DNA from 2 places in the Paenibacillus chartarius genome. Region 2 is predicted to be linked to the other one. Evidence: a T-box and tRNA genes for the amino acid it is inferred to sense, from the RefSeq annotation. Region 2 holds a T-box; the other holds one or more tRNA genes.
The links. A T-box is a leader RNA that pairs with one kind of tRNA and senses whether it is charged. The one in region 2 lies ahead of tyrS (tyrosine--tRNA ligase), so its partner is inferred to be a tRNA-Tyr.
Positions count from the first base shown of each region.

Region 1 (15,974 bases), on a different contig from region 2:
TATCCCAGTTCAGCTTCCCGTCTTGAAAAATATAGGAAGTTACGATAACGTGCGAAGCCCCGAGGTCAATGTACTGCTGAGCGTTGCCGGCATTGATGCCTCCGCCGATCTGCAGGCCGCCGGGGTAAGCGCGCAGCGCTTCCGCCGCCGCCTCCTCGTTGCCGCCGCCCAGCATAATGACATGGCCGCCTGTCAGCCCGTCGTCCTTGTACATCCCGGCATAGTAGGCCGGAGTATGCTCCGAGACGAAATTTTCGACGACCTTGCTGTCGTCCGGCTGCAGCGTCTCGCCGACGATCTGCTTGACTTTGCCTTGATGGAGATCGATGCAGGGCCGGAATTTCATGCGTTCGACACCTGCGCTTTGCCGTTCTTCGTCAAGCTCAGGAAGTTGCCGAGCAGCTTGATGCCGACATCGCCGCTTTTTTCCGGATGGAACTGCATGCCGTACACATTGCCGCGGCCGACAATCGCCGTCACCGGCTGATAATAGTCGGTCGTCGCCAGCAGGTCGGAGACGAGCTCCGGCCTAGCGTGGAACGAATGCACGAAATACACGTGCCCTTCTTCAAGATCGCTGAACAGCGGACTAGGCTGCTTAAACGACAGCCGGTTCCAGCCCATATGCGGCACCTTGTATTCGCCTTGGAAGCGAACGACGTGGCCCGGCAGCAAATTCAGGCCTTGATGATAGCCGTGTTCCTCACTGCTGGAGAACAGCAGCTGCATGCCGAGGCAAATGCCGAGCAGCGGCTTTCCGCTTGCCGCATATTGGAGCACCGCGTCTTTCAGCCCGGTCGCTTCGAGCTGCTCCATCGCATCGCCGAAAGCGCCGACGCCGGGCAGAATCGCTCCGTCCGCTGCCAGGAGCTCCTCGGCGTCCGATGTTATGACGTAAGGGAAGCCGAGCCGTTCCACCGCTTTGGAGACGCTGTGCAGATTGCCCATGCCGTAGTCGATAATGGCGATTTGGCTCATTTTACAGCACCCCTTTCGTCGAAGGAACCCCCTGCACGCGCGGATCGATCGTTGTCGCCTCGTCGAGAGCGCGGCCGAGCGCCTTGAACACCGCTTCGATCATGTGATGGGTGTTCATGCCGTAATGCACGATGACATGCAGCGTAATGCGCGCTTCAAGCGCGAACTTCCACAGAAACTCATGGAAGAGCTCGACCTCGAACGATCCGACCTTCGCGGAAGGATATTGAGCCCGGTATTCAAAATGCGGCCGGTTGCTGATATCGATCACAACCTGCGCCAATGCTTCGTCCATCGGGATGAATACGCTGGCGTACCGTTTAATGCCCTTCTTGTTGCCGAGCGCCTCGCGCAGCGTCTGGCCGAGGCAAATCCCGATATCTTCGACGGTGTGGTGATCGTCGATGTCGATATCGCCGCGCGCTTCGACCTTCAGATCGAATTGGCCATGCTTCGTGAACAAATCGAGCATATGGTTCAGGAACGGCACGTCCGTCTCGATCTCCGAGCGGCCGGTGCCGTCTACGCCGAATGTCAGGCGGATGTCGGTTTCGTTCGTCTTCCGGGCGATCGATGCCGTTCTGGTGCCCGGCACTGCAGCCGACAAATACTCGCCAAGCGGTGTACCGGCACCTGCGTTGGGGCTGCCTGTGTTGGCGCTGCCGGTAACGCTGCTGCCGCCTTCGTTGCCGCCGCTGCTGGCATTCGCTCCATTACCGCCGTTGTTGCTGCCGCCTAGCCCGCCATTGCCGCTGCCGTCGTTTGCGCCGTTTCCGTTACCGCCGCTGCTTCCTGCCGCCGAGCCGCCTCCAGCCCCGCTCGCCCTGCCGTCCGCCGCTGCCGACGGGCCTCCCGCCAGCTCTTCGCGCCCCGCCGCCGCTTGCGCCGCTGCCTGCAGCAGCTGCGCATCCGCGACCGTCTTGCCGTCGCTCCATGTGCCCGTTACGATTTGCTCCGCTCCATTAGCCGGAACCGCCGAATCCGGACGAAGCTTCCACCACTCCGGACCGCTGCGTTCGGCGCCAGCCGCTTCGCCGTCCGCTCTATCGGCCTCTGCCGCAGTTTCGTCTTGCTCACTGCCGGGTTGCCCACGGTAGCTATTGACGCCGTAAGCCGCCGAACCGCCGCTTTCGCCATCTTGTCCGCTGTTGCCGCCCTGACCGCCGTTATTGCCGGCGTTATCGTTCGCTCCGCCGAGCTGCGGCCCTTGGCCTTGCTGCTCCTGATCATCCATTGTCTCTGTCTCCCCCTTCTTGCTCCAGCCTAACTTGAATCGCCCGCGCATGCGCCTCCAGGCCTTCATGCCGAGCCAGCGTCATAATCGCCTCGCCGTTCGCGAGCAAATCCTGCTTGCTATAGGAAATTACACTCGACTTCTTTACAAAATCGTCTACGTTCAGCGGCGACGAGAACCGTGCCGTCCCGTTCGTCGGCAGCACGTGGTTCGGTCCTGCGAAATAATCTCCGACCGGCTCCGAGCTGTACGTCCCGAGGAAAATCGCGCCCGCATTCTCAATGCGGCCCAGCAACGCATGCGGCTCGGCGACGAGCAGCTCGAGGTGCTCCGGCGCGAGCCGGTTCACGAGCGCCACCGCCTCGTCGAGCGAGTCGACGAGCAGGATCGCCCCGTAGTCCGCGACTGACTTCGCGGCGATGCCCTTGCGCGGCAGCGTCTCCAGCTGCCGCTGCACCTCCGCCTGCACGCGCTCCGCGAGCGTGCGCGAGGCCGTCACGAGCATGGCCGACGCCAGCTCGTCATGCTCCGCCTGCGACAGCAGGTCCGCTGCCGCATATACCGGATTGGCCGTTTCATCGGCCAATACGACGATTTCGCTCGGCCCGGCGATGCTGTCGATGTCGACGACGCCGTACACGGCGCGCTTCGCCAGCGCGACATAGATGTTGCCGGGCCCCACGATCTTATCTACAGGCCGGATCGATTCCGTCCCATACGCAAGAGCCGCAACCGCCTGGGCGCCGCCGACGCGGTAAATCTCCTTCACGCCCGCCTCGGCCGCGGCCACGAGAATGTGCGGGTCGATCCCGCCCCCGCTTGCACCCGCTCCGGCTGTCGCCGGCGGCGTCACCATCACGACCTCGGGCACCCCCGCCACCATCGCCGGGATGGCGTTCATGAGCACCGAGGACGGGTACGCCGCCTTGCCGCCGGGCACATACAGGCCGACGCGGCGCAGCGGCCGCACGACTTGGCCGAGCATCGTCCCGCTCGGCTGCAGATCAAACCACGAGGTGCGCTTCTGCTTCTCGTGGAAAGCCCGAATATTCGCTGCCGCTCCGCGCAGCGCGGACAAGAACGCGTCGTCCACCTGGGCGTACGCCGCCTCCAGCTCCTCCGCACTGACGCGCAGCTCGCCGACCTTCACCTTATCGAACTCCAGCGCATACCGCCGCAGTGCTTCGTCGCCATCCTTGCGCACCGTCTCGATGATGCGCTGCACCGCCTCCTGGTGGGCCGGCGTGCCGACCTCGACCTCGCGCTCCAGCTTAAATTCCGCCCCCGGAATGATTTTCATCCCGCAACAACCTCCCTCGTTTCCGCTCATACATCGCGTTATCCGTTCATCCGCCGCCGTTACGCCTTCTGCGCAATCGTATCCTGCAGCAGGTCGCACAGCGCTTGGATCGATTCGTTTTTCATCCGGTAGCTGACACGGTTTGCAATCAAACGGCTCGTAATCGGGAACAGCACCTCTTGCTCGACAAGACCGTTTTCCCGCAGCGTCTGCCCGGTTTCGACCATGTCGACGATCCGGTCGGCCAGCCCGATCAACGGCGCCAGCTCGATCGATCCGTTCAGCTTGATCACTTCCACCTGCTGCCCCTTCTCGCGGAAAAACTGCGAAGCCACATTCGGGTATTTCGTCGCTACGCGCGGATACAGCACAGGCTCCCAATCCGGCAGCCCGATGACCGACATGCGGCAGCGCGCGATGCCGAGGTCAAGCAGCTCGTAGACGTTGCGGTTTTCCTCCATCAGCACGTCCTTGCCGACAACCCCGATATCCGCCACGCCGTATTCCACGTAAGTTGGAACGTCGACCGGCTTCGCCATAATAAACTCCATATTCAGCTCAGGCACCGGAATAATCAGCCTGCGCGACTCGTCGATCTCCTCCGGCACCGGCAGCCCCGCACTGCGGAACAGCTTCGACGCCTGCTTATAGATACGCCCCTTGGGCATTGCCACCTTCAGCATTTCTTTCATCATCTTTAGCACCCGCTTCCTACTCGTCGATAAACGAAATGACGTCGCCGTAGACGACACCCTGGAATTGATACGTGCCGTCCGCCAGCACCTCTACGTGAATTCCCGCACCGTCGGACGTCCGGGCTTCCCCGGTTGAGCCGCCCGCCACCAGCCTCGTCTCGACCAGCATCCCGTCCCGCGAACGCAGGTCGGCCGCCGTGCGGAACGCTTCGGCCCGATGCGCCGCATCGTACAGCAGCAGCATCCGGTGCGGCTGCTCGCCGGGCTCCCGGCTCACTACCTCAAGTATGCGGTTCGTCTTCAAAGCGAAGCCTGTAGCCGGAGCCGGCCGTCCGAATTGCGCCAGCAGATTGTCGTAACGGCCGCCGCTGCACACCGGGAACCCGAGATCCGCCGCGTACCCTTCGAACGTAAGTCCTGTATAGTAGGAAAAATCCCCGATCATCGTCAAGTCGATCAGCACATGCTCGCTGACGCCATACGCCTTCAGCACGTCCCATACTTCGCACAGATGGCGGATCGCCGCCTGCGCCGTAGCATCCTTCGTGACGCCAAGCGCTTGCTCGCAAATTTCCTGCCCGCCGCGCAGCCGCAGAATGCCTTCGAGCTCGGACGCAATGTCCGCATCGACATCGAGGCCTTTAATCGTCTCCCGATACCCGACATAGTCGCGATGCAGAAGGCATTCCTTCAGCGCCGTCTGCGCCTCCTGCCGGCCGCGCAGCGTCTCATGGAACAGCCCGTTCAGGAAACCCACGTGGCCCAGCGCGATTTTGAAGCTTTTCACGCCGGCCGCCCTTAAGCTCGCTACTGCGAGCGCGACAACCTCGGCATCGGCCTCCGACGACGCATCGCCGACAAGCTCCACACCCGTCTGGAAAAATTCCGCATCCCGCCCCGCTTCCTCCTCAAAGGCGCGGAACACGTTCGAATGATACGACAGTCTGACGGGGAAGGGATGATCCTTCAGCAGCGACGATACGACGCGGGCAATCGGCGCGGTCATTTCCGAGCGCAGTACGACGGACCGCCCTTTGCGGTCAAGCAGCTTGAACAGCTTTTTGTCTTCCGTCGAGGAGGCTACCCCGACCGTATCGTAATATTCGAGCGTCGGCGTAATAATTTGCCGGTATCCCCACCGCTCCATACACTCCAGCACCCGGAACTCCACCGCCCGCAGCTTGGCGACCGCCTCCGGCAAATAATCCTTCACGCCTGTCGGCTTCTCAAACACTTTTGGCTTCGACAATCGAATCACCTCTATATGCTCGACACTTTAGTCTGCTAATGTGCTACCATACTACCAAAGTAAAGAATTTACTCGTAAGTTTACCATGGGGCAGAAATACCGTCAACGATTTTCCCAGTACCGCCCGGGAAAATCACATTACGCTTTATCTTCCGCTTCGTTTCGCTCATCCGTACAGCTTCAAACTGCTCATGTCGAATAAAATTCGCCATCTGCGTCCTGCCGGGGAAGTATGCAATTCACCATCTGCGTCCTACCGGGCAAATATGCGAATTCACCATCCACTGCTTCACCCTTGCCAAAGTGTGCCGCCCTATCCAAATCGTCGAATTTATGATCCACCTTCCGCCAACTCTGCATCATGGTCCTGAATAGCGGATTCTCAGGGCTCTATTTTCCACATTCAGCCTGTGATTTTGAAAACAGCGGTTTGCGAAGGTCCTATTTTTCTATGTAACCGTGATCATATACCGTTCAGTGCCACTTCCCGCCAAATAAGTCCCTCGCAAACCGCTATTTCCAGCAAGGTTCGAAATTTCAAGCAAATAAGTCCTTCTGAAACCGTTAAGCTAACCGACTGCTCGCTGCTTGCCCAGGTAGAACGTTCTTCCTTTTACTCGCTCAACCGCAAGCTACGGCAGCCGCCCAGTCGCCTACTCACCCAGCCGTAGCCCAGAAAGTGCTCTTCCAACTACTCACTCAACCGCAAGCCACGGCAATCCCCCTGCCACCTACTCACTGAACCGCAAACGACGGCAGCCCCCTGCCATCCATCCAACCACAAACCCAAGCAGCCGCCCTTCAGCTACTCCTTAACCCGCTCCCCGTCCGCACCGCGAATCACCCGCATCGGGTTGCCCGCCACGAACGTCCCCGGAGCGACGTCCTTATGCACAACGGAGCCCGCTCCGACGATGGCGCCGTCCCCGATCGTTACGCCCGGCAAAATCGTGCAGTTCGCCCCGATCATTACGTTGGAACCGATCCGCACCTCGCCCAGGCGATATTCCTTAACCAAATATTCATGCGCCAGGATCGTCGTGTTGTACCCGATGATGGAGTTATCGCCGACCCGGATCAGCTGCGGGAAAAAGACGTCCACCATCACCATGAGTGCGAACGCCGACTCCCGTCCGACCTGCATCCCGAGTACCCGGCGGTATATCCAATTTTTCACCGGCAGCACCGGACAATACCGCGCAAGCTGGATAAAAACAAAATTCCGTACCGACCTCCATGGGCTGACGGTACGGTATATTTGCCATAATGCGTTCGGTCCCTCGACCGGATATCGCTGCGTCCTCCTCAAGGAGACATCCTCTCCTCCGGAACGACGGTTTGTCCGCCCAGCTTGCCGGCCGGCTTCCCTTCCACGATGTCCAGCAGCTGACGCATATCGTCTATTAAGTAATCCGGCTTAAACTGGCGCAAGTAAGCCTCGCCTTTGAGCGACCATTTTACGCCGACCGCCCCTACACCCGCCCGCTGTGCCGCCTCGATGTCATAGTGGCTGTCCCCGACCATCAGCGCCGTCTCCGGTTTGGCACCGCCAAGCGCCGCGAGCGCCTTATGAATGCCTTCCGGGTCCGGCTTCGGCTTCGTCACGTCGTCTACGGTCACGACCGTCTCCACCAGGTCCCATAAGCCGCACAGCTTCAGGCCCATTTCGGTTGTCATCCGGATTTTGCTGGTGACAATCCCCATGCGCAGACCCCGCGAACGAAGCTCGGCCATCACTTCCCGCACGTGCGGAAACTCGCGCACCAGCTCATCGTGCTTCGACACGTTGAACGACCGGTATTTCTTCACGATATCCTCGACGTCTTCCCGTCCCGAGAACATGACCATTTGCTCTGTTAACGGACGTCCCATATTCGGGATAATATGCTCTCTGGTTAAAGGCTCGGGAGTGATGCCTTCCAGCGCATGCAGGAACGACTGAATGATCAATTCGTTCGTATCGACGATCGTGCCGTCCAAATCAAACAATACCGTTGTAATCATCACGCCGCTCCTAGCTCAATGTTGTGTAGCCGAAGTATCCTCGTGCGCCGCCGGCTCCGAACGCGCCGCAGCTCCCGCTTCCGCCGTACCGCTCTTGCCGCAAACGATCGGATCGGAGTAGTTGACCACTTCGCCGCCGCGCAGCCTGCGAATGACGACGAATGCAATCGCCGCGATGACGAGCAGCAGAGCCAGCAGCTGTGATACTCGAATGTTTGTACCGGCCTCCATCTCGCCCCATCCGAAGCTGTTCATCGGAGACCACAATTCTCTCAGGAACCAAGCCAGCCAGTCCGGTCCCGCAAACGTGAGGCTGTCCGTCCGCACCCCTTCGATGAAGAAACGGCCTACCGAATACCAGGCAAAATACCCCGCAAACACTTCACCGGCCCGGACAAAAGAGCGGCGCCGCAGCCATAGCAAGAAGAGCAGCCCCAGCAAGTTCCAAACCGATTCATATAAGAATGTAGGATGATAATACTGGCCTTGGATCAGCATCTGGTTCACGATAAAATCAGGCAGGTGCAGCGTATCCCGCAGGAAGCTCTCCGCAACGACACCGCCGTGCGCCTCCTGATTGACGAAGTTCCCCCAGCGGCCGATCATTTGGCCGGTGATCAGGCTCGGTGCGCAGATGTCCGCGATCCGCCAGAAGCTGTAGCCCCTTCGCCGCGTAAAGATGACGGCCGCAATAATCGCACCGATCAAGGCGCCGTAGATGGCAATGCCGCCTTCCCAAACTTTGATGATGTCGATAGGGTTGTCCTTGTACTGCTCCCATTGGAACGCAACGTAATACAGCCTCGCCCCGACAATGGCCGATGGCACGCCAATCAGCAGCAAATCCATGAAGAAGTCGGGAATAATGCCGAACCGCTTGCCTTCGCGAATTGCCAGCAGCAGCCCGAGCAGTGCGCCGCTCCCCAGAATAATGCCGTACCAGTGTACCGGAATCGGCCCCAGCGAGAATGCTATCGGATTCAGCATTGAACTACGAACCACCTTTACCTTTAGTCACTATCGTCCATATCTTCGGCCAGCGTCTCCGTCAGCTTGTTCGTGAACTGCAGCGCGGCGTTATAGCCCATACGCTTCAATCTGAAATTCATCGCCGCAACTTCAATGATGACGGCAAGGTTTCGGCCCGGACGTACCGGGATCGTCACTAGCGGCAGGTCGGTATCGATGATTCGCGTCGTCTCCTCATCGAGCCCGAGCCGGTCGTACTGCTTATCCTGCTGCCAGTTCTCCAGCTTGGCAACGACGGAAATTTTCTTCTCCGTCCGAATCGCCCCGGCGCCGAACAAGGTCATTACATTAATAATCCCGACGCCGCGAATTTCCAGCAGGTAGCGGATCAGCTCCGGAGCCGTACCGGTCAGCGTCCGCTCGCCCGTCTGCTTGATCTCTACCGCGTCGTCCGCAACCAGCCGATGCCCGCGTTTGACGAGCTCAAGCGCCGTCTCGCTCTTACCGATGCCGCTGGAGCCTGTAATGAGCATGCCGATCCCGTACACATCGACCAGTACGCCGTGAATCGTCGTAGACGGAGCCAGTCTGCGCTCCAGGAAGCCTGTAATCTTGCTCGCCAGAATCGTGGTCGCCATCTGGCTGCGCAGCAGCGGAACCCCACGCTCATTGGCCGCCTCTATCATCTCCGGTAAAACATCCAGGCTGCGTGTGACACAGATGGCTGGCGTATCCGGCGAACGGAACAGCTGGCTCAGCCGCTCCTTCCGCACTTCGGACGACAGCGTCTCCATGAACGACAGCTCCGTCTTCCCCATCAATTGTACGCGCTCATGTGGATGATAATGGAAATACCCGGCCAATTCCAGACCGGGACGGTATAAGTCCGCTGTTGTAATCGGGCGCTTCAGCCCTTCTTCCCCGGCTACGACCTCGAGCCGGAATTGCTCGACTAGATCCGCTACTTTTGCTTTCTTGGCCACGGTGCAGGTCTCCTTTTGTGTCGTCCTTCCCATTACTCCCATCCTACTGGATACGGCGCAGGAAAGCAACCGGGCTCAACCGGTCAATTGCAAGCGTCGTCCATTCGGCCGCAGGCCGAGTCTTCTTCGCATCGCTCCGCCGCGTCTTTGCAATTTTCCGTATCGAAAGCGGCTTCTCCCCACTGCTCCGCCCAGTTCCTGATCTCTTCGATCAGCGGCCGGAAAGCTAGCCCCTTCTCCGTCAGCTCGTACTCTACCCGAACCGGTACCTCGGCAAAAATGCGACGTGTCACCATCCCGGCCGCCTCCAGCTCCTTCAGCCGCTCGGACAGCAGCCTGCCGCTGATCGGCAGCCCGTTCTCAATCTCGGAAAACCGCTGCGGACCCGCAAGCAATTGCTGTATGACAAAGATCGTCCACCTTTTGCTGAGAAAGTGGATCGTCGCCGCCATATAGCAAACGTCTATTCTTCCCAAAGAACTCACCTCGTGTGTACGCTGCATCTTTGAATGTCAACTCTATTATACACGCAAATAAGGCCAACCGCGATACGTGTTCGCGATTGGCCTTACTATTTTTACCGTGATAATTACGCTTTAGCCAGGATGGACACGGTTGTATCCTTATCGAAGAAATGAGCTTTGTTCATGTCGATCGCCAGCTTCACGTTCATGCCTTCCTTCAGTCCGGCACGTCCGTCAACACGAGCGATAATCGTGTTCTGGCCGATACCTGCGATGTACAGGTACATTTCGTGGCCAAGGTTTTCCGACAGGTCGATGTTAGCGTTGATGATCGTGTTCGGCGAAGCCTCGAGGAAGATCGCTTCTTCGTGGAAGTCTTCCGGACGAACGCCCATAACCAGCTCTTTGCCAACATAGCCCTTCTCGCGCAGCACTTGCGCCTTGCCTTGCGGTACGGCAACGTTCAAACCAGGAGCTTTGAACCACAGCTGGCCGCCTTCTTCTGACAGATTACCGTTGACGAAGTTCATGGAAGGAGAACCGATGAAGCCCGCTACGAACATGTTCACAGGGTAGTTGTAGATGTTCTCCGGCGTATCCGCTTGTTGAATGATGCCTTTATCCATAACGACGATACGGTCGCCCATGGTCATCGCTTCGGTTTGGTCGTGCGTTACGTAGATCGTTGTAACTTCCAGGCGCTTCTGCAGCTTGCCGATCTCGGCGCGCATCTGTACGCGCAGCTTCGCGTCAAGGTTGGAGAGCGGTTCGTCCATCAGGAACACTTGCGGTTCGCGGACGATAGCGCGGCCCAGGGCAACACGCTGGCGCTGACCGCCGGACAGTGCCTTCGGCTTGCGGTCGAGCAGGTGCGTAATGTCGAGAATGCGAGCCGCTTCACGAACGCGAGCGTCGATGTCGGCTTTCTTGAACTTACGAAGCTTCAGACCGAACGCCATGTTCTGATATACCGTCATGTGCGGGTACAAAGCGTAGGACTGGAATACCATCGCGATGTCGCGGTCCTTCGGAGCTACGTCGTTCACAAGGCGGTCGCCGATGTAAAGCTCGCCTTCCGTAATTTCTTCCAGACCTGCGATCATACGAAGCGTAGTCGACTTACCGCAACCGGAAGCGCCTACAAGAACGAGAAACTCTTTATCTTTAATATCCAAGTGGAAATCTTTAACCGTAGCTTCTTCTGCACCAGCGTATTTCTTAACAATGTGGTTCAAGCGAACTCCTGCCATTGTATATTCCCCCTACCGGATAGTGTGGATTAATTACTTACATCTTACCCTAGCACCCCGGTTGTGACTATGCACAATCTCTACAAAAAAATCACTTTCTTTTCGTTACTTTGTACAATAGTAGGGCAATACGCACAAGTACGGCGTCACTGAAGCTCCGGACATCCAGTCCGGTCTCCTGTTTGAACTTGTCCAGCCGGTACAGAAGCGTATTGCGGTGTACATATAGCTTCTTGGCCGTTTCGCTGACGTTGCAGTCGAGTGCGAAAAATTGCTCCAGCGTCGTCTGAGTTTCCGCATCCAGCAGATGATCGGCCCCTTTCAGCACTTGGCCGAGATACTTCGCCTTATCCCGGTCCGGCAGCAGATGGAGCAGCTTCTCAAGCCGCAGCTTCCATGGCAAATGAATATTGCTCGTTACGTGGAACAGCCGGCCCAGCATCATCGTCTCCCGCAGCCGGTACAAGGAGCTGAGCATCGCCTGGGACGGCTTCATGGGCAGATCGACGGCAAGGTGGCATTCGCCGACCCATTCGCTTTCCAGCATCGCATGCAAACCGGACACGATCGCCGAAAGCGTCTCCTCTACCGATTCTTCGTCACCGTCCTCACGCTCTTCGGCTGCGCCGAGCAGCAGCGCTTCCGCGCCGAGGATGAGCCATTCTTTGTCCTGCAGCGGAATCAAGATGATGTCTCCATCGAAAAAGGTTTCCAGCAGCTTCTTCAGCTCCCGATACTGCACCTTTCTTGTTTGCGAGTAATCGCCATAGAGCAGAAGCGGTATTTTCGTAGAATAGAGAGACATCTGCGAAACGAAGGCGTCAGGCAAATCGGCTTCTTGTACGCCGTGCTCACACTGCTCCAGCAACCACTCGCCCAGCGCGCCGACCCGTTTCTCTTCGTCGGAAGCGCCAGCCGGCGCCGGCTTCTTATCGGCCGAACGGCGCGTTTCGATCGTCAGCTCAATCAAGCGGCGCTCGGCGGTCGTCAGTTCCCGCCCGGCGCTCACGAGCACCTGCATCCTGCCTGCCGCAGCCGACAACACAAACGCAATGCGGCTGCCTTGAGCTACGCTTCTTACGGCCTCAATGCCTCTCTCCTCGAGCTGTTCCTCCGCTAGCCTTCGCCACACCTCATCCTGCATGTCCTCGATCGTAAACGGCGCCTCCAGGATCGCTTCCAGCTGCGCTCTCATCTGCTCCCAATCCATCGCCCGTCTCCCATCCGTGTCTATTGATATAGCTCTATTTTAACACAATAAAAAGTCTTCTTCAGCCTGAACTGCCGAAGAAGACTCTTATTTTGCAATTACAGCACGCGGCGGCCCGTTACGTAATGATCGCTCCACCAGTCGCTGTTGATCGAGCTGTATTTGACTCCGCCTTCGCCGTACGTATGAATCATCATGCCGCCCCCGACGTAGATGCCGACATGGCCCACTTTATCGCCGGAAGCTTTCGTCGTGAAGAAGACCAAATCCCCGGTTTCCAAATTGCTCTTGCTCACATATTTGCCTTCCAGTGCTTGATTGCGCGATACCCGCGGCAGCGTAACGCCGAATTTACTGTAGACCGTCTTCGTAAAGGTAGAACAGTCGAAGGTCGCCGTCTGTCCGTATTTTGCACCGAACTCGTAAGGCGTGCCCATGTATTGAATCGCCGTGAGGACAATATCCGCCCGCTTCCGGTCCAGCTCGGACAAGATCCGCTTTGCCCCCATAAACTGGCTCTTATAGTCGGCGACATTACGCGTTACCACTTCGTCTTTACTCTGGGATGCCATAACCATTTTGCCGGAGCCTATGTACACCCCTGCGAAGCTTGGCGAGCTTCCTTTGCCGAAGAATACCGCATCCCCCGGCTGCAGAGAGGAAACCGTCTTGATCGTCGGCTTGTTCATCGCGAATTGGTCCTTTAACGTGCGAGGCATCGAATAATCCAACGAGCTGTATACGAATTGCAGGAGGCCGGAAGCATCGAAGCCGTCTTTCGGACTTTCATCCCCTTTGGAATAGTCCTTCCCTACCAGCTGCTTGGCCAGCGATACGGCATCCATATCGTCATAAGTGGAAGCGAAAGCCGACGTACCGGCAGCACCGGTAAGAGCGATTGTCAGAGCTGTTGTCATTACGATAGTGCGTCGAAGCGTGCGTTTCATCATGTTGGTTTCCTCCGTTGGTCGTTGTCTTGTATGAGTGCAGACTTCCCGGTTTCTTAAGCGTCGGTCAACCTTGAAGCTGCCTAAGTTGTATATGTTAATTGTATCGGGCGTTAGCGGCTTGGTTTTCTTATGAAAGCACTGGGTGCCGGGGATAAAAAAGGGTCGGCTGGCAAACGATAAACTGAATATACAGTGCAATGGAGGGGATTGGCATGATCTTACTTCCTTACGGACATGAAACGGTGGAGCTTCGACTGCCGGCTTCGAAGACGTACGACTGGATCCTCTATCCCGGTGCTGCTGCCGATGCTCCAGATGCCTTGACGATATTGGAAAATGCTCTTGCAAGGCCGTACGGTACACCCCTGCTTGCCGAGCTCGCACAAGGACGCAAATCTGCAGTCATACTGATTAGCGACAGTACCCGGCTCAGCCCAAGTTATCTGTTTTTGCCGTTGTTGATTCGAGAGCTGGTTCGGGGCGGTCTGCGGCCGGAGCAGCTTAAGATCGTCGTAGCGCTTGGCATGCACCGCAAACAGACGGAGGAGGAGCTTCGCAGGCTGGTCGGGGACGAGGTGTATTCGAGCGTGCGGGTTTACAATCATTCGGCGCTTGAAGAGGATTGCATTCATATCGGATCGACGTCGCGGGGAACACCCGTCATAATCAACCGCTTGGTCGTCGAGGCGGATTTGCGCATCGCCACAGGGAATATCGAGCCTCATTCACTAGTAGGAATGTCGGGGGGCGTGAAGGCGCTTGTTCCCGGCGTCGCCGCCCGTGAAACGATTGAGCGTAATCACAGCTTGTCGCAGCGGTTTCAAGCCGTTCCCGGCGATCCGGATAATCCGGTTCACCGTGATTTGGAGGAGGCTCAGGAGCTGCTCGGAATTGATTTTCTATATAATGTGATCGTCAATCATCGCCGGGAGCCGCTTGCTGCGGTAGCCGGCCATGTTAAAGAAGCCCATGCCGCCGGGGTCGAGCAGGCGCGTCGTCTATTTCTTGTAGAAGCCCGGGGCGATCATGATATCGTTGTTGTCTCTCCAGGAGGGTATCCGAAGGATATGCAGCTGTATCAAACCTGCAAGGCGATGATTAACGCCGCCGCATTTACGAAGCCCGGCGGCGCTATCGTTGCGGCATCCCGCTGTCAGGAGCTGTTCGGTAACGGGACCCTTCAATATTGGATTGAGACGATTCAAGACCGTGATGTTATGGCCGCCAAGCTCAAGGAGCGGTTTGTACTCGGCGCCCACAAGACGCTTCATATTCAAGAGCTGCTTCGGGATTATCGCGTATACTTGTATTCCGACATGCCGGCCGCTTCCGTAGAGCTTACCGGATTTATCCCCGTTACGGATCTGGACCGGCAGCTGGAGCATCTGTTCGTGCAGAATCCTTCAGCCAAGATTGGGGTCATGCCATACGGCGGGTTGACCTATCCGAAATAGAGTGCCATCATAAGGGAAGAGAAGTAGCTATGTTACAATGGGAGTGATCTGCAGGTGGCCATTGCCGAATTTACCGTCGTGCCGATCGGCACGAGCAGCACCAGCTTAAGCAGCTATGTAGCTGCAATGCATCGCGTTCTAGAGGAGGAGCAAGCGAAGGGTACGGTTACGTTTCACTTGTCGGCGATGAGCACGATTGTGGAAGGACCGCTGGAGCATTTGATGAATGTTGTGCTTCGCGTTCACGAGGTTCCGTTCGAGATGGGGGCGGGCCGCGTGTCGACTTCCGTGAAAATCGATGACCGCCGCGATAAGCCTGGCGCATCGGTCGAGCAGAAGCTTCAGTCGGTTTACAGCAAGCTGAAGTAACTTTTCGCGGTCAGCCCGTAATGTTTAACGAATCGGATTAGTAACTGCGTGTACTAAAAAGACCTGCACTCTGCCAGAGAGTCAGGTCTTATTCACGGTTATATGATAGGATGGAGGCTGATGGATTCGAACCACCGAACTCGTCAGAGAACAGATTTACAGTCTGCTGCGTTTGGCCACTTCGCTAAGCCTCCAGGCTAAACAACAAAAGTGGCTCGGGACGGAATCGAACCGCCGACACGAGGATTTTCAGTCCTCTGCTCTACCGACTGAGCTACCGAGCCATATGCATGAGGATAAAAATGGCGGAGCCGACGGGATTCGAACCCGCGGTCTCCTGCGTGACAGGCAGGCATGTTAGGCCTCTACACCACGGCTCCGCGTTGTAAAAGGTTGTCCATTCGTTAGAATGGATATGGGCGCTGACGGGATCGAACCGCCGACCCTCTGCTTGTAAGGCAGATGCTCTCCCAGCTGAGCTAAGCGCCCATGTATAACAGTTGGTATTACCTCAATGCATCGGGAATCGACAGCGTCGAGCTCACGTTACTTTGTGGGTAATATAGCGGCGGAGGGACTCGAACCCACGACCTCACGGGTATGAACCGTACGCTCTAGCCAGCTGAGCTACGCCGCCAAATTTGCGATTGAAGTTGTATGGCGGAGAGAGAGGGATTCGAACCCTCGCACCGCTTACGCAGTCTAACCCCTTAGCAGAGGGTCCCCTTGAGCCACTTGGGTATCTCTCCATGGTCATCTTCAATGCATTGAATATTCACAGGGTTGATGTTGCACCCTGAAAACTAGATACGAAACATTGCGCGTAGAATTCTTTGGGTTGTTTATTTGGATAAGCCCTCGACCG
Region 1 is NZ_JBHLWN010000023.1:41,982-57,955, forward strand. Features, by position in the region: gene hisA (phosphoribosylformimino-5-aminoimidazole carboxamide ribotide isomerase) at 1-346, opposite strand, end outside; gene hisH (imidazole glycerol phosphate synthase subunit HisH) at 343-978, opposite strand; gene hisB (imidazoleglycerol-phosphate dehydratase HisB) at 980-1,585, opposite strand; gene hisD (histidinol dehydrogenase) at 2,205-3,512, opposite strand; gene hisG (ATP phosphoribosyltransferase) at 3,572-4,204, opposite strand; gene ACFFK0_RS05295 (ATP phosphoribosyltransferase regulatory subunit) at 4,224-5,456, opposite strand; gene ACFFK0_RS05300 (acyltransferase) at 6,262-6,765, opposite strand; gene ppaX (pyrophosphatase PpaX) at 6,762-7,460, opposite strand; gene lgt (prolipoprotein diacylglyceryl transferase) at 7,476-8,447, opposite strand; gene hprK (HPr(Ser) kinase/phosphatase) at 8,471-9,412, opposite strand; gene ACFFK0_RS05320 (winged helix-turn-helix transcriptional regulator) at 9,496-9,888, opposite strand; gene ACFFK0_RS05325 (ABC transporter ATP-binding protein) at 10,002-11,126, opposite strand; gene ACFFK0_RS05330 (PucR family transcriptional regulator) at 11,218-12,336, opposite strand; gene ACFFK0_RS05335 (C40 family peptidase) at 12,435-13,286, opposite strand; gene ACFFK0_RS05340 (nickel-dependent lactate racemase family protein) at 13,499-14,740, shown strand; gene ACFFK0_RS05345 (MTH1187 family thiamine-binding protein) at 14,795-15,109, shown strand; tRNA gene ACFFK0_RS05350 (tRNA-Tyr) at 15,221-15,303, opposite strand; tRNA gene ACFFK0_RS05355 (tRNA-Phe) at 15,321-15,393, opposite strand; tRNA gene ACFFK0_RS05360 (tRNA-Asp) at 15,413-15,489, opposite strand; tRNA gene ACFFK0_RS05365 (tRNA-Val) at 15,526-15,598, opposite strand; tRNA gene ACFFK0_RS05370 (tRNA-Met) at 15,673-15,746, opposite strand; tRNA gene ACFFK0_RS05375 (tRNA-Ser) at 15,768-15,858, opposite strand.
Region 1: it encodes a tRNA-Tyr, which carries the amino acid that the T-box ahead of tyrS (tyrosine--tRNA ligase) is inferred to sense. The anticodon was not compared.

Region 2 (15,974 bases):
GTGCGATGCCGCCTAGCCAAGCGGCAAGCCGCGGCAGCGCCAGCCACGCGCCGCGGGGCGCGTGGAGCAGCGCCGCCGCCGCGCGCTGGAGCAGCGGCTCGCGCGGCCACTGCCGCTGGAACCAGGCGGCCTGCAGCATGTCGCCGCGGCGTCCGCGCGGCAGGCTGAGCCAGGCGCGCAGCGGCGCTTCCTGCACGCGGAGCGCCCCGTCCTCGGCGGCAAGCAGCCCAAACCGCAGCGCCGCATCCAGAACGATAGCGAGGCCGGGTTCGTACCCATTCGAGCTGCCGGTGCCGTAAGCTAGCTGCAGCTGCCTTAGCGCAGCGTCTTCAGGCAGCTTCAAGACGCTGTGAAGAGCCTGCAGCTGCCGTTTCGCAATCGTCCCTTTCTGCGTCAAGATAAGCTCCTGCTTGGCTGCAAACGCTAACAGGGCAAACAGATCGTCGTCCAGCGCCCCCGGCGCCGAAGCCGTCAGCTCGGTATCTTTGTTGTCCCCACAGGATAACTCCGGCTCTCCAAATAGAACGGCCTGCCAGGCCCCCAGCGCGTCGTAGGGCAGCGCATGCAGACGTTCGCCCCAAGCTTTGCGAACCGTAACGACAATACCGAGTGCGCGCAAGCCCGCGAGCCCGAGCCGCAGCTCCGCCCCGGGGGCCTCGTCTTCCGCTCGCTTCGCAAGTGCCGCTTCGTCGAAAGGCTCGTTTGCAAACCTGCTCACGATGATCCGCAGCGTCGTACGCTCCGCGTCGGACAGCTCGGCCGACAGCAATCCGGCTCCCAAAGTCGTCGAATACAACGGTTCATACCGGTTGTCACCTTCATGCCCTTCGGCAAGCTCCTTCAGTTCGGGGGCCTCGGACAGCCGCCGCAGCAGCGCATTCGCTTCCAGCTGCAGCCGCGCGGCGGGCGCCAGCTTGCGCAGCGCGTCGCTTACCATCATGTCAACACCAGCTCCTCCGGCAGACTTGACGGGACGCGATGCAAACCGCCTCGTTCTGCGGATGCCATGCCGCCGACCGTGACAATGCTGTACGAGTATCCCTGCTCGACCAAGAACAGCTGCCGCTTCATCGTAAATTCCTGCTCCTTCGTATCTTTGCTCACAATCGTATAGAAGTAGGCTTTGTTCGCTCCCGGCTTCGGCCGCAGGATGCGTCCGAGACGCTGCGCTTCCTCCTGGCGCGAGCCGAAGCTGCCGGACACTTGGATCGCTACGCTGGCGTCCGGCAAATCGACGGCGAAATTCGCCACCTTGGATACGATCAGCACCCGCTCCCGGCCCGCTTTAAACGCGGCATACAGCCGCTCCCTTTCCTCATGCCCGGTTTCGCCGCTGATCATCGGCGCCCCGGTCAGCTTCGACAGCAGCTTCAGCTGCTCCAAATATTGCCCGATAATGAGCGTCGGTTCACCGGCATGCTTCTGCAGCAAGGTCCGGGTAATGTCCAGCTTGGCGGCATTTTCCCCGGCGAGCCGGAACTGCCGTCTTGCTTCGGCGCCGGCATAAGCGGCCCGGCGCTCCTCGGAGAGAGGCACTTGAATCTCCGTACATTCCACCGTCGCAATCCAGCCGCTTCGCTCCAGCTTCCTCCAAGGCAGCTCATAGCGCTTCGGTCCGATCAGCGAGAAGACGTCGCTTTCCCGCCCGTCTTCGCGGATCAGGGTAGCCGTCAAGCCGAGCCGACGAGTCGCCTGAATGTCCGCCGTCGCCCGAAACACCGGTGCCGGAAGCAGATGCACCTCGTCATAGACGATCAGTCCCCAGTCTCTCCGGTTGAACAGCGCAAGATGGACGAACGGCTCATCCTTGGCTTTGCGGTGGGTAATAATCTGATACGTCGCGATCGTCACAGGCTTCACTTCTTTCGTTTCGCCCGTATATTCGCCAACTTGCTCCTCCGTCAGCTCCGTCTTGTCCAAAATTTCGCGTTTCCACTGCCGGACCGACGTCACATTGGAGGTGAGCACCAGTGTTGCGCAGCCCAGTTTTGCCATTGCGGCAATGCCGATGACCGTTTTGCCCGCTCCGCAAGGAAGCACAACCACGCCGCTGCCGCCCATCGTCGAACCGCCGCGGTAGAATGCGTCGACCGCTTCCTCCTGGTAATCGCGAAGTCGGAAGTCCGCTCCGCCGGCCGTCGTTCCCTTTAAACGGATCGCCAGTGCCTCGCCGCGGTGGTAGCCGGCCATGTCGCTCACCGGATAACCTAATTTGGCCAGCTCCTGCTTCAGCTCGCCGCGCGCCTCCCGCAGCACTTGAACCGCCCGTTCCCCGCGGCTCTCCACGATATATTTTTGCATGAACGCATAATTCATCAGCTCGCCGAGCACAACCGTATCTTCACTAACGAGCAGCAGCTCCTCGCCGACCCGCTCCAGCCTCAGAAGCCCGTACCGTCCGACATATTTGCGAATATCTGCAGCGGCACCGGCAGGCAGCGGAAATTTGCTGTAGGGCTCCAGCCACGAAATCAGGTCTTCCCCGGACATACCTGCTGCTGCAGCCTGCCAAAGCGTAAGCGGCGTCATCCGGTACGTTTGAACATGCTCGGGACTTTTGACCAGCTCGGCAAAACGCGATAGGTTGGCGCGCAGCTCCTCCGCTTCCGGATGATGCGTTTCGAGCAGCACCGTCAAATCCTTCTGGACGACGAGCGGCCGGTCCGCGCTGTTACGCATCGTTCCCGCCCCCTCTTGACTTTTCTAGTTAGTATGAAGGGAAAGTTCTTGATTTAAACATAAAACTCATGCTACGTTGGAAAACATATGGAATCTAAGGAGTGGCGCGACCATGACCGAGAGGATGTTTTCCCGCCTGCTACTGATTGTGACATCGATCGTTCTGTTCGGGGGGCTTGCGGCAGCTTGCGGGAAACCTGCAGCATCTCAAGCCGGCCGCGATGAAGCGACCGTAGAACGGATCGTGGACGGGGATACGCTGGAGGTTACACTCAAGGGCAAGAAAGAAAAAATTCGTCTGATAGGCGTCGACACGCCGGAAACGAAAAAGCCGAATACCCCCGTCATGTTCTATGGCGAGGAAGCATCCGACTTTACGAAGAAAAGGCTGCAAGGAAAAACCGTACAACTCGAGTGGGATGTTGAGAAGAAGGACCGGTACGACCGATGGCTCGCCTATGTATGGGTCGGCGACGAGCTGTTCAACAGCACTTTGCTGAAGGAAGGCTATGCCCGGTTATCCACCTTCCCTCCTAATGTTAAATATGTAGACCGCTTCAAGCAAGATCAAGAGTCTGCCCGCAAAGCGAACAAGGGGCTGTGGCGCGACTACGAAGCCGCCTTCGGCCGGCAAAAATAAGAAAAACCGCCCGCGATCCCTTCCTGGGACCACGGCGGTTTTTTACGTTTGCATCGGGTGAACTCAGCCCAAGCCGCTCGGATTTTGATTGACCGAAATCGAGCTCAGCGCCCGGCCGGCTGCTTCATCGGAATTATTGTTGACAGCCAGGTCGCCGATCGACACAACGCCGACGAAATTCCCGTTATCGCAGACAGGCAAACGGCGAACTTGATGCTGAGCCATCAGCTTCGCCGCTTCTTCCATCGACGTGGACGGCTCGATGCACTGAATGTCAGTCGTCATTACCAATTCGACTTTAGCCGAGCCTTCGCGCTTCTCAGCCAAGCCGCGGATGACGATGTCACGGTCGGTAACGACACCGATCAGCTTGTTATTTTCGACAACTGGAATAAAGCCGGTATCGAATTGCTTCATCTTGACCGCAATTTCATACACATTGTCCTTCGTCGTGACTGTCGCGCAATCCTTGGTCATAATGTCCTTGACTGTTTTCACGCAGGGACCCCTCCTTCGCAAGTTGCGGAATGCCGCCGGTGGTAACGGGCGCATATCCGTTCCTTACTAGCGTCCCCCGGACCCTGGACAGGGATGCAAGCCGTCCTTAGGAAATCGAAGCCACTGGGGCTTGTCCGGCCGCGTCTACGGCCAGTTCGAGCAGCAAGCCCGCCGCCGTCCGCATCGCCCGTTCATCAATATCGAAACGCGGATGGTGATGGGGGTGCCGGATGCCGTGCTCCTCGCTTCCTGCACCGACAAACATAAAGCAGCCGGGAACCTTTTCAATGAAATAACTGAAATCTTCACCGGCCATAATCAGAGGAGATTCATGAACGGCATCCGCTCCGAACGCCGCGGCGGCGACCCGGAAGCAGCGTTCCACTTCGTCCGGATCGTTGACGACCGGCGGATAGCCAAGCCTGTAATCGATCTTGTATGTTGCGCCGTATTTGGCGCACGTATGCTCGAGCAGAAGCTCAATGCGCCGCTTCGCCTCGAGCCGCACAGTCGGGTCGAAGGAACGCACGGTCCCCTTCATCGTACACGTTTCCGCAATAACATTGAAGCTTGACCCCGCATGGAAGGACCCGACGCTGACGACGCAAGGCTCGGTCGGGTCGATGCTGCGGGCGACGACCGTCTGCAGGCTGCTAACCAGCTCGGCCCCGACCACGATGCTGTCAACCGTTTGGTGCGGCAGCCCGCCGTGTCCGCCTTTGCCGATAATTTCGAGCGTAAACTCATCCGGTGCAGCCATCATCGGACCCGGCCGGCAGTACACGTGACCGGACGGAAACGGGGTCCACAGATGGACGCCGTAGCATGCGTCGATTCCCTCCAGCGCTCCGGCTTCGATCATCGATTTCGCTCCGCCCGGGTTCATCTCCTCCGCGTGCTGGAACAGGAACACATAGGTTCCCGGCAGCCGCTCCCGCGCATCGCTGAGCGCCTTGGCCACGCCAAGCAGCGTAGCGGTATGCGCGTCATGACCGCAGGCGTGCATTACCCCGGGCACCTGCGATTTATACTCGCACGTCTTCTCGTCTTGAATCGGCAGCGCGTCCATATCCGCCCGCAGCGCTACCGTCCGTCCGGGCATCCCGCCGCGCAGCGTGCCGACGAGTCCGTGTCCGCCGACTTGACGGCGCACCTCAATGCCCCACTGCTCCAGCTTGTCCGCGACGAATTCGGCCGTCTTCTCTTCATGGAACGAGAGCTCCGGATTGCGGTGCAAATGCCGCCGCCAGCTTACGATATCCGGGTACAGCTCGTCCAGTTGTTTTCGCAATTGCTCCATACCGTAACCTCCTGCCGCTTGGGACAGCGTCTTTCTTACCATCTTATCAGAAACGATGCGCCGTTTCATCCCGCAATGCGCCACCAAATGGTCGAAAATAAAGGCTTCGACCAACTTGCAGAGAACACGGAAACATACTATCATGGATGGAGAATTTAAAATTAGGCAAAAAAGCGAGGCGTAACCATTGATTATCGAGACGAACGGCCTGAAAGGCACCAAAACCGATTTCGCCCACTTGGAGGAAGTAACGCATAAGCTCGGCTTCGTGCGCTGGCAGTGGGAATATACTCGTGCGACTTACGATTTTAAGATTGAAGATAAAGCAAACAAGGAAGAATATTTTCTTCGCGTAAATACTCGCACAGAATCCGGCAAGCTGGAATCGCCATACGCCATTCTTCGTGTCGAAGACGCCTACATCGGCCGCGCGACGTTCCCGCATGGACTGGACTACGAGAGCCCGATCCCGGATGCGATTATGAACACGGCGAAGCAAAAGCTTGCTCAGCTGCAGCAGCAGCTGGCCGAATAACGGCAGGGGTTCGATATGAATCCCCCGCGGCGCGGAACACCCGATTTTTTGCTGCTCTTCCTGACCTTCGTGCTGGTCTGCTTCGGCCTTGCCATGGTGTTCAGTGCGAGCTACTACATTAAAGTCGATACGCCGCACCATTATTTGAAGACGCAAGGCATCGCCGTCATTATCGGTTCTATCGGTTTAATCGCAGCGATGAACATCCATTATACGAAGCTGCAGAAGCTCGTCGTCCCGTTGTTCCTCAGCACCGTTGTGATGCTCGTGCTTGTGCTTCTCGTGGGCGATGAGCAAAATAACGCGAAGAGCTGGATCAACATCGGGCCGCTCAACCTGCAGCCGACCGAATTCGCCAAGATCGGCATTGTGCTCTACTTGGCCAATTTGATTTCCAAGAAAGAGGAAAAGTTCCGCAATTTCAAGACCGGGCTTCTTCCTGCACTCATTATCATCACCATCATCGTTGTTCTAATTATGCTGCAGCCCGATTTCGGATCCTGCATGATTCTGCTCGCCGGGGCGTTTCTGGTCGTCGTTGTGGGCGGAGCGAATCTCAAGCATCTATTCTTAATCGGCCTAGCTGGAGTGAGTATGCTTGCGCTTGGTCTCGGATCTTACCTCTTAAAGAACGGATTCGAACAGTACCAGCTGGCGCGCATCACTTCGTTCATGAACCCTTGGTCCGAGGATTGCCAACAGGATCAGTGCTATCAGATCGTCCAGTCCCTTTATGCGTTCGGGCACGGCGGCATTACCGGCGCAGGATTCGGACAAGGCATTCAGAAGCTTCAGTATTTGCCCCAGGCATACAACGACTTTATTTTCGCTATTATCGGCGAGGAATTCGGCTTTATCGGCACGACCTTCTTCCTGATCATTTACTTGCTGTTCATTTGGCGCGGCATTATCGTTGCGCTGCGGTGCCCGAATACATTCGGCGCGCTGACGGGGCTCGGCCTGATGGGTATGATCGCCATTCAAACGCTGATTAATATCGGCGGCGTTACCTCCAGCATTCCGATGACCGGCGTAACGCTTCCGCTGATTTCCTACGGCGGCTCCTCGATTCTGGCGACGCTGCTCAGTCTCGGCATTCTGCTCGGCATATCCCGCGAACAGAGCTTGCCTGCCGAGAAGGACGAACGGCCGCAAGCCCGCTCCACAACGAAAAAACCTAGCATGCACCTGTAAGGGTGTCCGCTAGGTTTTTTGGCATGTATGCCGAAGTGTTCCGTTCCTTTTACTTGACACGCAGGGCTTCGTCCGGTTCTTCCTTTTCTTCCTTGAATGCGACGCCTTCCACTTTCACGTTCACTTCGACAACGCGCAGTCCCGTCATATTTTCCACCGCATCCCGCACATTTTCCTGCAGGTCTCTACATACGTCCTGAATTTTACTGCCATACTGAATAATAATCCGCAGATCGATGGCCGCTTCCAGCTGTCCGACTTCGACAGAGACGCCTCTTTGCGCATTTTTCCCGCTCAATCGCTTGGCGAGACCTTCGGAAATGCCTCCCGACATCGCCGCAACTCCCGGCGTTTCTAATGCTGCAAGTCCGGCGATCGTCGACACGACGTCATCGGAAATTCGAATGAGCCCGGTTTGCACTTGCTCGGACATATGGATCCCCCCACCATCAAGATATAGCCTTATTGTAAACAAAATCGGCATCCGTTCGCAACCGCTTGTCCCTCGACTCCTTTCAAGGAAGAAATAGTTTACATTGAGCTGGAAAATTTGTATAGTCTAATAGGTAATCTGTACCAGTCATCCGACAGACTCACAAACCATACTCGGAGGGTTTACGATGAGAGCTAAACTGTTCTATCTCGGCTTAATAGCGAGCTTCATCGCCAGCGGAGCGCTGCACTATTTGCATGCAGATTCGACGCTGCAGTTCGTTGTTTCCTGTGCCGCCATTATTTTTGTCGCAGGCTTTCTCGGCAAAGCAACGGAGAGCGTCGCCCATTACGCGGGCGAACGGCTGGGCGGCTTCTTGAACGCCACATTCGGGAATGCGGCCGAGCTTATTATCGCCATCTTCCTTGTCCGTGACGGTCTGTTCGATATGGTGAAGGCGAGTTTAACCGGATCCATTATCGGCAACCTGCTGCTTGTACTCGGGCTGAGCGTGCTGGCGGGGGGACTGAAGTTCAAGGAACAAACCTTCAATGTAAAACTGGCTTCCCACAATGCGTCGCTTATGTTTCTTGCGATTATCGCACTGGTTATACCCGCGGTATTCTCCCGCAGCTTTACGATCAAGGAAACGAACATGCTGAGTATTTTTGTGGCGGCTTTATTGATCATCGCTTACTTGCTGTGGCTGCTGTTCTCCATGGTTACCCACAAGACGGAGCTGGCCGACCAAGTCGTAGCCGGGCATGCCGAAGAAGAGCATCCCGCCTGGTCCGCCAAGCTATCCGTTTTCTTGCTCTTGCTGGCAACGGTGATGACGGCGCTCGTCAGCGAGTGGCTCGTCGGCACGGTCCATGAATTTTCCGCCCAGTTCGGATTGTCGGAGCTGTTCATCGGCGCCTTCCTTATTGCCATTATCGGCAATGCCGCCGAACATAGCGCCGCCGTATTCCTGGCATTGAAAAACAAGATGGGCGCTGCCGTCGAAATCGCCGTCGGCTCTTCGCTGCAAATCGCCTTATTCGTTGCGCCGGTGCTTGTCATCGCCAGCTGGATGATGGGCAACCCGATGGATCTCGTATTCACCTTCTACGAGCTTGCCGCCATCACTGTCGCCGTACTGATCGCCAAATCAATCTCCCAAGACGGACAATCGAACTGGTACGAAGGGGTTCTGCTTCTGGTTGTCTACTTGATTCTCGGCATCGCGTTTTTCCTCGTTTAATAAGTAATGGACCGCCAGCGGCGGTCTTTTCTTTCTATGAGCAAAAAAAACAACCTCCTTCGCAGCGAAGGAGGTTGTTTTATCTGCCCAAAGCCTCATACAATTGAGCCAGATTGCGTTCCAGCTTACTAAGAATTTGCTTGCCTGCCTGCTCCGTAATCAAGCCGGCCCGAACAGCAAAATCGACTTCCCTAGACAGCCCGTACATCTGTGTATCGAGCACTTCCTCATACAACGGACATTGCCGAGTGGTGAGGTTCTCCATCTGGACCTCGATAAGCTTCTCGATCTTGTCTGCGTCTTCCTGAAGAAGCTGTATCGCTTTATGATTCAAGGTCAATAACAGATCGGATGATGACATCGAACTCCCCCTCACGCTTATATCCATGAACCTACTCTAATATTAGACCAAATGAAGACAAGTTACAAGATACGAACCTCTGGCAGGACGAGACGCATCCGGAACATAGCAAAACGCCCGCCGCTTCGCAAGCGGGGGCGTCGTATTCTGACGCTGAGTATTACTCGCTGACGACGTTAACGGCCAGGCCATGCTTTTCAAACACTTGCGCCATCGACGCTTTCGCCTCGTCGGCATCCGGACCGTGTACATGCAGGTTATATTGTCCTGCGGACGTCAGAGTTGTGAATAGACCGAGGATGCTCTTTACATCAATATACTTATTGTCGTATTGAAGAACGATCGAAGAACGGAATTTGTTCGCCGTTTGGGAAATTTCTACGATTGCAGCATTGTTGGCAGATGTCATGGGTACATTCCTCCTAAAAATGGAACTGATCTAGCTCTATGATACTCCGGTTCCACACCTGAGCGCAACACAAACTTATGAGGTAGACGGAAGCATCGTATCCTTGCGTTCCTCTTCGAACGTATAACTTGTAACCGTATTCTCCTCCACCGTTCGATCCCCGCTCGGGTAGCGCAGTTTCGTGTTCAGCGTCAGCTTATTAGGGCGATGATTGGTCCGATCCAGCCATAGCGTGATTGTCCCTTCCGCCTGCAGACCGCCTAGAGACTCGTCCAAACGCCGGATCGCAGCCTGTGCAGCCTCCGTCATAGCCGCATCGCGAGCCGCCGCCTGTGCGGCGCTCAAGCCCTGAGGCACCGCGTTCCGTTCCGCCAAGAGCTTAGCTTCCAATCCGTTGCGCTCCCGTGTCAGCTCATCGGTCACGAGCCGCTTGACCTCGGAGGACTCCAGTGCAATCGTGACCGCTCTCGTCTCTGCGTCAGATTGCTTGGCGTCAAGGGCAGCCTGCCTCTTTACTTGCGGCAGCTGCTCCAGCCATGGAAGCGGGTTCCAGTTCAGCATCGTGAGTCCGCTGTTCTCCGCATTATTTTCCGTCGTCCAAACCCCGGCGCTGCCTCGCGTATATACCGTTTCTTCTCTCGTTCCATTGGCCGCCGCGTCGGGTCTTATTTCCAGCACTAAACGCTGCCCGCTGGTCACCGTCCCCGCAAAGGACGGGGATGTCGGAAGCGCGTGACCATTCACGCTCGTACTCGAAACTCCTTGATATACGAGCTCCTTCGCCTCGATGATAGAGCGAATTGCAGTGCCGGCCAGATCGTCGGCACCCGCCGGTTCTCCAGCGACGGCACAACCGGACAAGCCGATACCGATCCAAATCAACACAAAGCCGGCCGCCGCGGATGCTCGATGACCTAAGGAAACGTGATCGCCCATACGTAAATCTACCTTTCTGGGATCAGGCTTTACGCAAGTAGCTTTTCCTGAATAGGCTCGCTTCATCCGGCAGCGCCGGCTTTCGGTTAACCGACCTTTACTTGATTGCGGCCGCCGTGTTTCGCTTCGTATAGAGCCATATCCGCTCTATAGACGAGCGACTCCACACTAATTTTCTCATCTTCCCAGTTCCAATCCGATACCCCGCAGGACACCGTAACTTGCGGCTCCGTCTCCGTGCTGACCCGCTGCCGGATGCGCTCGGCTATGCGAACGGCCTGATCGCGTCCGACCTGCGGCAAATAAACGGCCAGCTCTTCCCCGCCCCAGCGGGCTGCGATATCGCTGTCGCGGATACTCGTCTTGATTATGGAACTAACAAGAATAAGAATTTTATCGCCGACCTGGTGTCCGAACGTATCGTTCACCCTTTTGAAGTGGTCCACATCGACGAGAATGAGCGATCCGCAGTAATCTTTTTTCTGCAGCACATTCACCTGCTCATCCAAATAATGCCGTACATACAAGCTCGTCAGACGGTCGGTGATGACCATACGCTGAACCTCTGCATGCAAAGATGCATTCGACATGGCTAATCCGATGTGGACGGACAGCACTTGCAGCAGCTTGAAATTCTCATAGGAGAAAAAGTTCGGACGGTGATGCGTAACATGAATTAAACCAATCACTTGCCCTTTAACTGTAATCGGAGCGGATATGAGTGAACGCGCGCCCGTGACCTCCATAAGTCGCGAAGGCACTTTGCGTCCAGTCTCGTAATCCGATACGATAACCGGTTCATTGGTAGCGAATACGATTCCGGAATAGTCCTGATCGATCGGATACTGTTCGTGAAACAGTTCCGGCAGCGTACCCGCCTTGACGATAAATTGACGGTTCGCCTCGTCAGCTTGCAAAATGCAGCAGCAGTCGGCATGAAACACTTTGCATAGCTCGGTCGAAGCATAATGAAATATTTCGTTCAAGCTTAAGCTCTGATTCAACCGCTTCGTAATTTCGTTAATCAGTCTCAACTCGGTAATAAGCAGGTTGGACTGCTCGTACAGCTTCGCGTTCTCGAATGCATTGCCCGCAATGTCGGCCAGCATCGAAATAAACTGCAGGTCGGTGGAATCGAAGCAGTCGTTCGGCGTTACAAGGTGAAGGATTCCGTATACCCCTTGCTTCCCCGTCAATGGAGCCGCGAGCTGCGAGCAAGGTATGCCGTTCTCGTCGTCTCTGGCTACGTAGATCAATTGTCCTTCCATGAACGCACGCGTACAAATGTCGTTTTCCGGATCCTCGAACGAAAGCAGCTTGACCGGAACTTGTGTCGTCGGATTATCCTGCGACAACAACAGCTCGGCACGAACTTGCGGATATACGCTCTGAATGCTGGACATCACTTCCTGAAGGACGCTGTCGACATCGATTTTGTCGTGCAGTTTCTTAGCCGAAAGAAACAGCATTTCATGACGTCTGGACTCTTTGTAAGCATCCATCTGGCGATTGGCCTGTTCCAGCTTCTCGCTCTGCAGAAGCGCCAGCTGGCACGACTGAACAAACGCAACGGCAATGAATTTGCGCTGCGACGAATCGGTGACGCCGGGAGGAAAGCACAGCTTTCCTGCCCATTGTCCGTTATTGGTATAAAGCTCAAGGCAGAAGCCGGCTCCGACTGCGCATTCGTTCGGCTCTGTCGTTAATACCAAACGGTCCGCGAAAGGAATCGCCTGTTCGCCGAGCTGTTGAACGTAATATGCAAAGCCGCTGCGCAGCGTCTGCCGGATCTGCTGTAATTCGGAACCGAGCGGCGGCAGGGTGTACGTATCTATCTTAGGAGCTTCATGATGTGTATTGGTCATACGAACGTTCTCCTTTGTCGACTCCTTGGATAAGATAGCAGGAAGTCCGCTTATTCCGAGGGTCTAAACACCTACTACTACTATACTATGTTTTTGGTATCGTTGCACCGTTAAATTGTTTTTACTTGACACCTAACATCGTATTTTATAAAATTAGAAGTCGAGTACTACCAAGACACGGTGAAGGACTGCGTGTTTCACCCTCTCTGATACACTCCAGACGGGACAGCGGCTGAATTACATTCCCGTTTGGCGCTGCCGGCCTCCAATCCGGCATTGCTGCGGAGTCGTATCGGGCACGAGCGTTCACCAACAGCATCGCTCACCCAAACTTACAATTAAAAGGAGTGCGTATCGCACATGGCACGTTATACAGGCCCTAAATTTAAGTTAAGCCGCCGCCTCGGCATCTCCCTTAGCGGCACAGGTAAAGAATTGAAGCGTCCTTTCCCTCCAGGCCAGCACGGCCCGGGCCAACGCAAGAAGCTGAGCGGTTACGGCGTACAGCTGCAAGAGAAGCAAAAGCTTCGCCACATGTACGGTCTCGGCGAGAAGCAGTTCCACAACCTCTTCGTGAAAGCTTCCAAGATGGCCGGCAAATCCGGTGAGAACTTCATGTTCCTGCTCGAAAGCCGTTTGGACAACCTGGTATACCGCCTTGGCTTCGCGAACACTCGCGCCGGCGCTCGCCAGCTCGTTTCCCACGGTCACGTTACCGTTAACGGCAAGAAGGTTGACATCGCTTCCTACATCGTATCGACTGGCGACGTTGTCGGTCTTCGCGAAAGAAGCCGCAACCTGACTTCGATCAAAGAAGCTGTTGCTAACCGTCATCACGTTCCTGCATACCTCGAGTTCAACGAGCAAGCTATGGAAGGCCGTTACGTCCGTCTTCCTGAGCGCGCAGAGCTCTCCCAAGACATTGACGAGAAGCAAATCGTCGAGTTCTACAGCCGATAATCAGATGAAAATCCCCCTTGGATCTCAGATCCAGGGGGATTTTTTTGTGTGTATGTTATTTGAAACGAATCAGGTAGTAATTTTTCTTGCCGCGGCGCAGGACGAGATATTTGCCTTCGATACGGTCTTCCGCACGGAGTACGGCATCAAGCTCCGTCATTTTGTTGCCGTTTACCGCTACGGCGCCCTTCTCGATAAATTCCCGCGCTTCGCGCTTGGACGAGGCTGCCTTCGCCGTAATCAGCAGGTCGACGAGCGCAATCGGCTCGTCCGCCAGCTCCGTTGACGGCTCATCCTTGAACGCCTCTTCGATTTCCGCCGCCGTCAGCTCGCCGACGCTTCCGTCAAAGAGCGCTTTGGTAATGTTCATGGCGCTTTCCAGTGCCGCCTGTCCGTGAACGAGTGCCGTTACTTCCCGGGCCAGCACGCGCTGCGCTTCCCGCTTCTCCGGCGCCGTCCGCACTTCCTGCTCCAGACGTTCGATCTCCGACCGCTCCAGGAACGTGAAATATTTCAGAAACTTGACGACATCGTTATCGTCTGTGTTGATCCAGAATTGATAGAACTGGTACGGAGTCGTCTTTGCCGGATCAAGCCAGACCGCCCCGCCTTCCGACTTCCCGAACTTTTGACCGTCGCTCTTGGTCACGAGCGGCATCGTCAAGCCGAACGCGCGCGCGCCCGACGTTTTGCCGATCAGCTCCAGCCCCGCCGTAATGTTGCCCCATTGATCGCTGCCGCCTACCTGAAGCGTACAGCCGTGCGTTTCGTTCAGCTGGAGGAAATCGTAAGCCTGCAAAATCATGTAGCTGAATTCGGTAAACGAAATCCCCTTCTCAATCCGCGAGTCGACGGAGTCTTTGGCCAGCATGTAATTGACCGTGAAATTTTTCCCGACATCCCGCAGGAAACCGATCACATCCAGCTTGCTTAACCAGTCATAGTTATTCGCCATCATCGCGCCGTTGTCACCGCTGTCGAAGGAAAGAAAACGCGACAGCTGTTTGCGCAGGCTTTCGGTCCACCCCGCAACCGTTTCCGGCGAATTCAGCGTCCGCTCGTTCGCTTTACCGCTCGGATCTCCGATCAGACCGGTGCCGCCCCCGACCAAGGCAATCGGCCGATGACCGGCCAGCTGGAAGTGGCGAAGGCAAAGGATCGGCAGCAGATGCCCGACATGGAGACTGTCCGCCGTCGGATCAAATCCGGCATACAGCGTAACCCGCCCTTCGGACAGCTTCTTCTCCAGCTCCTCGCGGTCTGTTGTCTGTTTAATCAGACCTCTGAACTCCAATTCTTGCAAAATGCTCATGTCATCCACTCCTTGTGTATTATCTCGCGACAACATAAAAAGCCTTCTCATCCCCAAGGGACGAGAAGGCTGCTCTCGCGGTACCACCCTAATTAAAGCAGCGCTGCCGAATCGATATCGGAACACGCCTGCTTTCGCTCGGAGCCCGGTAACGTGGGCAAATCGGAAAAAGCTACTGATCGGACCGCGGGCGCATCTTGCCTGTTCCCGGTATCCGATGTTCCCCTCTTCTGCTCCGGAGTGTAATTCACTGCGTCCGCCGCCGCCGGTTCGCACCATCCACCGGCTCTCTGAGGGCAAATCAAACGCGCTACTGCTCTCCATCGTCGCAATCATTTTTGTTTATCTTACAGAAGCCGCCGGCAATTGTCAACCGTCGCCGCGGTCGCTATCGACGGATGTCCACATATAACGGAATATGGTATAATGGAAACGGTTGTTCGAAGGAGGATTTTGGAGTTCATGAATACTATATCGGCATTTTTTAAGAAAAAATGGGTTCGCATGACCGGAGCCATCACGCTGGCTACCTTCAAATGGCTCATCATCTTCATTGTGCTCGGCGGCATCGTCGGCGGAGGCGCAGCCTTCGGCTATGTCTCGGCTTTGGTCAAGGACGATCCGGTCCGCAGCCGCGAGTCCATGATGCAGCTCATTGAAGAGAATTCGATCACCGGCTTCGTCCACTTTGCCGACGACACCATCATCGGACAATTGCGGACCGATGAAGACCGCCGGATGGCTAAGCTGAGCGATATCCCGCAGGTGCTGCTGGACGCCGTGCTCGCGATCGAGGATAACAGCTTCTACGAGCATTTCGGCATCGACGTTCGGGCTACTACGCGGGCGGTGTTTCAGAAAGTGCTGAAAGACGATGTGCAAACCGGCGGCTCCACGATTACCCAACAGCTAGCCAGACGCGTCTTCCTGACTCTGGACCGCGACGAGGGACGGAAAGCCAAAGAAATTTTACTCGCGATGCGCATGGAAAGGCTTATGTCGAAGGAAGAGATTTTGCTGGCGTATTTAAACAAAATCCCTTACGGCAACGGATCAAGCGGCTACAACCTGTACGGCGTCAAGGCTGCCGCCAAGGGCATCTTCGACATCGACGATCTCAGCAAGCTGAATGTGGCGCAAGCGGCTTACCTCGCCGGATTGCCGCAGCTGCCGAGCAATTATACGGCGTTCACAAGCAAAGGCGAGTTCGATCAAGCCGGCTTTAACCGTGCCGTAGCACGGCAGCGGCTCGTGCTGAAACGAATGCTCGAAGAAGGGAAAATTACCTCGAGCCAGCATGACGAGGCGGTCGCCTTCGACCTGAAGGGCTCCCTGGCCAAGCCGCAGGAGAAAGCGTACAATACATATCCATATCTGATGATCGAAGCGGAACGCGAAGCGACGGAAATTTTATTGAAGCAGCAGAAGCCGGACCTGGATCCCGTCAAGCATGCGGCCGACTACAAGGAAGCCTATAATGCGATGCACGAGAAACTGCTGCACGGCGGCTACCGTGTGTATACGACGATCGATAAGACGATTTATGACGCCATGCGCGACATTGCGGAGAATCCGAAAAACTTCCTGCCTAACGATCCTAAGGATCCTA
Region 2 is NZ_JBHLWN010000046.1:104,666-120,639, reverse strand. Features, by position in the region: gene ACFFK0_RS12180 (helicase-associated domain-containing protein) at 1-940, opposite strand, end outside; gene ACFFK0_RS12175 (DNA repair helicase XPB) at 937-2,679, opposite strand; gene ACFFK0_RS12170 (thermonuclease family protein) at 2,792-3,319, shown strand; gene ACFFK0_RS12165 (CBS domain-containing protein) at 3,383-3,817, opposite strand; gene ACFFK0_RS12160 (M20 family metallopeptidase) at 3,924-5,117, opposite strand; gene ACFFK0_RS12155 (YugN family protein) at 5,305-5,652, shown strand; gene ftsW (putative lipid II flippase FtsW) at 5,668-6,846, shown strand; gene ACFFK0_RS12145 (Asp23/Gls24 family envelope stress response protein) at 6,896-7,279, opposite strand; gene cax (calcium/proton exchanger) at 7,467-8,522, shown strand; gene ACFFK0_RS12135 (Fpa/YlaN family protein) at 8,602-8,883, opposite strand; gene ACFFK0_RS12130 (HPr family phosphocarrier protein) at 9,044-9,292, opposite strand; gene ACFFK0_RS12125 (hypothetical protein) at 9,368-10,228, opposite strand; gene ACFFK0_RS12120 (diguanylate cyclase) at 10,315-12,093, opposite strand; gene rpsD (30S ribosomal protein S4) at 12,454-13,053, shown strand; gene tyrS (tyrosine--tRNA ligase) at 13,109-14,365, opposite strand; T-box leader at 14,419-14,701, opposite strand; gene ACFFK0_RS12105 (transglycosylase domain-containing protein) at 14,828-15,974, shown strand, end outside.